2 regions of the Sodalis ligni genome follow, and region 2 is predicted to be linked to the other one. Evidence: predicted binding sites of a transcription regulator. Region 2 holds the regulator's gene; the other holds the start of a gene.
What was found. Region 2 encodes PurR, which represses purine synthesis genes. Its sites were predicted from a motif close to CANGCAAACGTTTGCNTG; they were not measured.
Positions count from the first base shown of each region.

Region 1: raiA (ribosome-associated translation inhibitor RaiA) is a predicted target of PurR. The motif match lies at 1,510-1,527, and genes of this name have one in related genera.

Region 1 is NZ_CP075169.1:4,759,242-4,762,661, forward strand. Features, by position in the region: partial or broken gene rluD (23S rRNA pseudouridine(1911/1915/1917) synthase RluD) at 1-617, opposite strand, end outside; gene bamD (outer membrane protein assembly factor BamD) at 747-1,478, shown strand; gene raiA (ribosome-associated translation inhibitor RaiA) at 1,748-2,080, shown strand; Phe leader region at 2,222-2,347, shown strand; gene pheL (pheA operon leader peptide PheL) at 2,223-2,270, shown strand; gene pheA (bifunctional chorismate mutase/prephenate dehydratase) at 2,373-3,420, shown strand, end outside.
Region 2 is NZ_CP075169.1:3,091,556-3,094,975, reverse strand. Features, by position in the region: gene GTU79_RS30395 (C40 family peptidase) at 1-743, shown strand, start outside; gene cydH (cytochrome bd-I oxidase subunit CydH) at 769-858, opposite strand; gene purR (HTH-type transcriptional repressor PurR) at 1,058-2,074, shown strand; partial or broken gene cfa (cyclopropane fatty acyl phospholipid synthase) at 2,501-3,420, shown strand, end outside.

The sequences.
Region 1 (3,420 bases), 1.7 Mb from region 2:
TTGCCCATGGGATGCACCGCCATATGGGTACGCTTGGTGGGATGGCGGGAAATGGGCTGCTCCACCGTGCCGCCGGCGGTCATGGTCCCCATGGCCACCGCTTCGTATTCACGGGTGATTTCCCGCGCCTGCAATGATTCCACCAGCCGGGTTTGCGCCGGTACGGTTTTTGCCACCACCATCAGACCGGTGGTATCTTTATCCAGCCGATGTACGATACCGGCCCTGGGCACTTCGGCAATGGCGGGATAATAATGCAGCAGCGCATTCAGAATGGTACCGTCGGCATTGCCCGCTCCCGGATGCACCACCAGATCCCGGGGTTTATTTATCACCAGGATATCGTCGTCTTCATACACGATATTCAGCGCGATATCCTGCGCCGCCCAGCGGGTCTCTTCCTCGATAATCGCGTCGATTTCAATGGCTTCGCCGCCAAGAACCTTTTCTTTGGGCGTAGCGGTCACGTTTCCGTTCACCCGGACCCGGCTGTCGAGGATCCAGATTTTTATACGGGAGCGAGAATAATCAGGGAACAATTCGGCCAAAGCCTGATCTAACCGTTGCCCAAGTTGTGATTCATTCACCATCGCGGTGAGGAGTTGTTGTTGTGCCATATGCAGCTTCTTCGTTATCGTTGGGTTTTCACGGCAATGCCGTTTAGAATTATGCTATTGTAGCTGGTCTCATTCGGGAGCTTAACGGACAGTCTCCCGGAATAACACTCTGAGGATAAGCAAAACGTCATGATGCGTATGAAATATCTGGTGGCAGCAGCCACATTGAGCCTGATGCTGGTCGGTTGCTCCAGTTCCAAGGATGCCGTTCCTGATAATCCGCCCTCCGAGCTGTACAGCACCGCACAACAGAGATTACAGGACGGCGACTATAAAGGAGCCATCAAAGAACTGGAAGCACTGGATAACCGTTATCCCTTCGGTCCTTACGCGCAGCAGGTTCAGCTTGATTTGATTTATGCCTATTACAAATCGGCGGATCTCACGTTGGCCCAGGCCTCCATCGATCGCTTCCTGCGTCTGAACCCGACACATCCGAACGTCGATTACGTCCTGTATATGCGTGGTCTGACGGATATGGCGCTGGATGACAGCATGATTCAAGGGTTCTTCGGCATCGATCGTTCCGACCGCGATCCGGAACATGCCCGTGCGGCTTTCCGGGACTTCACCCAATTGATTCGCGGCTATCCTAGCAGCCAGTATGCCACGGATGCCAATAAACGTCTGGTTTATCTTAAAGACCGGCTCGCCAACTACGAGCTGGCGGTGGTGCGTTTTTACACCCGTCGCGGCGCCTATGTGGCGGTTGTCAACCGGGTCGAGCAGATGATGGTTGATTTCCCTGATACCCAGGCAACCCATCAAGCATTGCCGTTAATGCAAAACGCCTATGAAGAGCTGCGACTGCCCGGCCAGGCTGACAAGGTAGCGAAGATTATCCAGGCCAATCCCGCCTGAACCTCGCCTATATGAAGGTAAAACGGCAGCCAAGGCTGCCGTTTTCGTTTGTCGCCATGCGCCGGCCACAAGAATCCATCTGAATCATCTTATCGATAATGACCGATCCGCCGGCAACTCTCAAGCCCCATTGTCCTTTTCTGAGACCGGTTCACAAAACCCTTAGCCTCTGTTGAACCGCCGATAAAAAGTGATCTTTATCACACTTTTTGCCCTTCGAGAGGGTATGCTGGCATTACGTAGACGGGAAAACACAGAGAGGCAGTGATATGATTATCAATATTACCAGCAAACAAATGGAAATCACCCCGGCCATTCGTCAACATGTGGAAGAACGTCTGGCAAAGCTCGCCAAGTGGCAGACGCAATTGATAAACCCTCATATAATCCTCTCAAAACAACCGCAGGGATTTGTGGCTGACGCCACATTGAACACGCCAAACGGTCCGCTTGTAGCCAGCGCCGGTAACTTGGATATGTATGCCGCCATTAATGAGCTGATAACCAAGCTGGAACGGCAGCTCAATAAAGTGCAGCATAAAGGCGAAGCCCGCCGCGCCACCGAATGCGTCAAGATCAACAACAACCTGGCGGTTTTCTAACCGATAGGGGCGGCCCGGGAGGATTTCTCCCGCCGCATAACGGTTCATACCCCACAACGCGCCGTAACGGCGCGTTTTATATTGACAGAATGAAAAGCCAGCGGTTACTGTAAACACTCCAAAAGATCACTAAGCCGATACTATGCACATGACCCCGTTTTTCTTCGCCTTCTTTTTTACCTTCCCCTGAACGGGAGGCAGCTCGTCATGTGAGAAAGAATGCGAAGACGAACAAAAAGCCTCCTGACAACAGGGGGCTTTTTTTATTACGGCGTGAAAGGTAACCAAACATATGAGTGACAACCCATTATTAGCGCTACGGGAGCGCATCAGCGCGCTGGATTTGAAACTATTGTCGCTGCTGGCGGAAAGACGCGAGCTGGCGCTGGAGGTCGCGCGCAACAAATTGACCACTCACCGGCCCATTCGCGATAAAAGCCGTGAGAGCGATATGCTCGGACATTTGGTGGAAGAAGGCAAAAAACGCAATCTCGACGGGTTTTATGTCACGCGCCTGTTCCAGCTGATTATCGAGGATTCGGTGCTGACGCAGCAGGCATTGTTGCAATCGAATTTGAATCAGACCATTGAACGCTCGGCGCGCATTGCCTTTCTCGGACCGAAGGGCTCCTACTCCCATTTGGCCGCGCGGCAATACGGAGCGCGTTATTTCGATCAGGTGGTAGAGTGCGGCTGCCTGAAATTCACCGACATTGTGCAGATGGTGGAAACCGGTCAGGCCGACTACGGGGTGCTGCCCATTGAAAACAGCAGTTCCGGTTCAATCAACGATGTTTACGATCTGTTGCAGCACACCAATTTGTCATTGGTGGGGGAACTGACCAATCCTATCGATCACTGCATGCTGGTGGCCGGCGAGAGCACCCTGGAGCAAATCGAGGTGGTGTACAGCCATCCGCAGCCCTTCCAGCAGTGCAGTCAATTTATCGCCCGCCATCCGCAGTGGAAAATTGAATATTGCGAAAGCACCGCCGCTGCCATGGAAAAAGTGGCGGCGCTGAATTCACCCAAAGCGGCCGCCCTTGGCAGCGGTCCCGGCGGAGCGTTGTACGGTTTGCAGGTGCTGGAGCAGAATCTGGCCAATCAGCAGCAGAACTTCACGCGTTTTATTATTCTCGCCCGTAAAGCCATCGAGGTTTCGGAGCAGGTGCCGGCTAAAACCACCTTGATTATGGCCACCGGCCAGCAATCCGGCGCGCTGGTGGAAGCGTTGCTGGTGCTGCGTGATCACGGCATCGTGATGACCCGCCTTGAATCACGCCCCATTAACGGCAACCCTCGGGAAGAGATGTTTTATATCGATGTGCAGGCTAACCTGC
Region 2 (3,420 bases):
AAGAGGTGTTGAAGATAACCAAAAAAAGCAAACCGGTGACCGAGCAGAAAATCACCCGTCATAGCACAGACAAACCAAAAGAGCTCGTTGCTGAAAAAAGCAGCAATAAAAAATTACATTCCATACCCGTCGCCAAAGCGAAAGAGCCGGCCGTCGAAAAAAACCACGTTAAAAAATTGCACCCAATCCCCCCCGAAAAAAAAATAGCCAATTTTACCCCGCCGAAAAAAGGCTACAAAAAGGGTTACGGCAGGCATCGGATGAAAGAAAGCGCCACGCTCGATCTCATTGCCAACGACCAACCCATCATCATGAGCGACAGCCACAAAAAACGCTATCAACATGCCAAATTGACGGCGATGAACAAGCTGATGTCCCAGATGGGCAAGCCTTATCGCTGGGGCGGCATGTCACCCAATACCGGGTTCGATTGCAGCGGCCTGATCTATTATGCTTATAAGGACGTGGTACGGATTCATATGCCCCGTACCGCCAATGAAATGTTCCATTTACGCGATGCGGCGCCGGTGAAGAAAGACGATCTGGAAAGCGGCGATTTGGTTTTCTTCCATATCACCAACCGCGGCGCGGCGGATCATGTGGGCGTTTATTTGGGCAACGGACGGTTTATCGAATCCCCCCGCACCGGCCGCGATATCCGCATCAGCTATCTGAATGAAGATTATTGGGCGGATCACTATGTCGGCGCCCGCCGGGTCGTGACGCCGAAAACCATTCGCTGAAAGGAAAAAAAGGCGCCTGGGCGCCTTAATTCATTACCGCGGTAAAGCTGAACGCAATGATCACCAGCAAGGAAAATACCGTGGTCATTAATGACAATTTGAAATCGCTGCTCATCACTTCTCCTTATCACTACACCTGTCGCTGAACGGGATATCTTTACACCCGTAGGTTGTAAGCAGTGTCGCATAACCCGATTAAAAAAGCTTGCCGGGCAGCAACTCCCGAGCATATTTATCTTTATCGCTTTCACTTTAGTGCCGAATCAAGGAAAATTGGCGGTTTATTTATTTCGGCGTACAGGAGTTCTACACGCATGGCAACCATTAAAGACGTGGCGAAACGCGCCGGGGTATCCACCACCACGGTGTCACATGTCATCAATAAGACGCGATTTGTGGCGCAAGAGACCAAGATCGCCGTTTTGGAGGCCATCGGGCAGCTGCACTATTCCCCCAGCGACGTGGCGCGCAGCCTTAAGATCAACCGCACAAAATCCATCGGCCTGCTGGCCAGCTCAAGCGAAGCGCCCTACTTCGCGGAAATTATCGAGTCGATTGAGCACCACTGTTTTGTGCGGGGATATACCCTTGTGCTGTGCAACTCCCATAACGATCTGAACAAACAGGGCGCCTATCTGGCGATGCTGGCGCAAAAACGGGTGGACGGGTTGCTGGTGATGTGCGCCGAATATCCCGAACCGTTGCTGAATATGCTGGAAGAGTATCGCCATATCCCCATGGTGGTCATGGATTGGGGCGAAGCTCGCCGGGATTTCACCGATACCATTATCGACAATGCCTTCGCCGGAGGTTACATGGCGACCCGCTATCTGCTTTCCCGGGGGCATCGCGATATCGGCGCCATACCCGGCCAACTGGCGCGTAATACCGGGGGCGGACGTCATCGCGGCTACCTGCGGGCCCTGGAGGAAGCCGGCATCGCCATTCCCCATCAATGGATTGTGCAGGGGGATTTCGAACCGGAATCCGGCTATCAGGCCATGAAACTCATTCTGTCCAGGCCGCAAAGGCCCACGGCGGTATTTTGCGGCGGTGATATCATGGCCATGGGTGCAATGTGCGCCATTGATGAAATGGGCATGAAGGTTCCCGATGACATCTCAATTATCGGTTATGATAATGTGCGCAATTCGTGCTTTTTTACCCCGTCATTGACTACCATTCATCAGCCCAAAGAAGAGCTGGGCGAGGCCGCGCTGACCATGCTGCTGGACCGTATCACCAGCAAACGGGAAAACGCCAGGATTATCGAAGTGCATCCCGCCCTGATTGTACGCCGTTCGGTGGCCGACGGCCCGTTTCGCTCCTGAAGGGCGGCACACGGCCTCCTGAGCCCCTTATCAAAGGTGATTCGCTCCCGAATGTAATAATATATTTCATACCGCCGAATGTGCCTGATGAGTTATTGTTCCGATAGGAAATCATTAACTTATCTGTGAAATACATTATTCTGTCAGCTATTGTCTAAACCGGAATGCAGGCTTATACTCAATATCGTTAACAAATATAACGAGTTGTCTAATAATTTTGCTTTAAAAGAATGTCGTGTTTTTACATGGCGTCATCCTATTTATGAAGCGCCCGTCTGACAAACAGTCTATTGGTGTTTTTATATTCCTCTGTTTATTGTGGTACATCCGACACCACGGATACCCGTGGATGATTATAAAAGCCCGCAGGTATCGGCTACGCTTTTCCTGACGGGGTTATAACAGAAGAAAGGTGATGGAGAAGCTATGAGTTCCTCGTGTGTTGAAGACCTGAGCTTTCATGATAATGCTTGGTATCGAATCATCCATGAAATGCTTGCTGAGGCAGGTGTAAAGATCAACGGAGCAAGGCCGTTTGATATTCATGTCAAGAACCCGGAATTTTTAAACGCGTGCTAGAGGACGGGTCATTGGGGTTGGGTGAAAGTTACATGGACGGCTGGTGGGAATGCGAGCGACTGGATATCTTTTTTCAGCGCGTTTTAAGAGCCGGTTTGGAAAATAAGCTTCCCCGGCATTTCAAGGATGTTATGCGCGTTGCCGCCGCGCGGCTCATGAATCTTCAGTCTAAAAAACGGGCTTGGATTGTCGGCAAAGAGCATTATGACCTCGGTAATGATCTGTTCAGCCTGATGCTGGATCCCTATATGCAGTATTCGTGCGGCTATTGGAACAAGGCCACCACCCTGGAGGAAGCGCAGCAGGACAAGCTTAGGATGATCTGCGAAAAGCTGCAGTTGAGACCGGGCATGACGCTGCTGGATGTGGGCTGCGGCTGGGGCGGGCTTGCCGCTTATGCGGCCAAGAACTACGGTGTTTCGGTTCAGGGGGTGACTATCTCCGCTGAACAGCAGAAACTGGCGCAGGATCGCTGCGAAGGTTTGGACGTCACTATCTCTCTGCAGGATTACCGCGACCTCAACGTGCAATTCGACCGTATCGTTTCGGTAGGCATGTTTGAGCACGTAGGTCCGAAAAATTACGCCACCTATTTCGACGTAATTGATCGCAACCTGAAACGCGACGGCCTTTTCCTGCTCCATACCATCGGCTCCAACCAGACCGATATGAACGTGGACCCCTGGATCGACAAGTACATCTTCCCCAATGGCTGCCTCCCTTCCGTGCAGCACATCGCACGGGCCAGCGAGAAGCATTTTGTTATG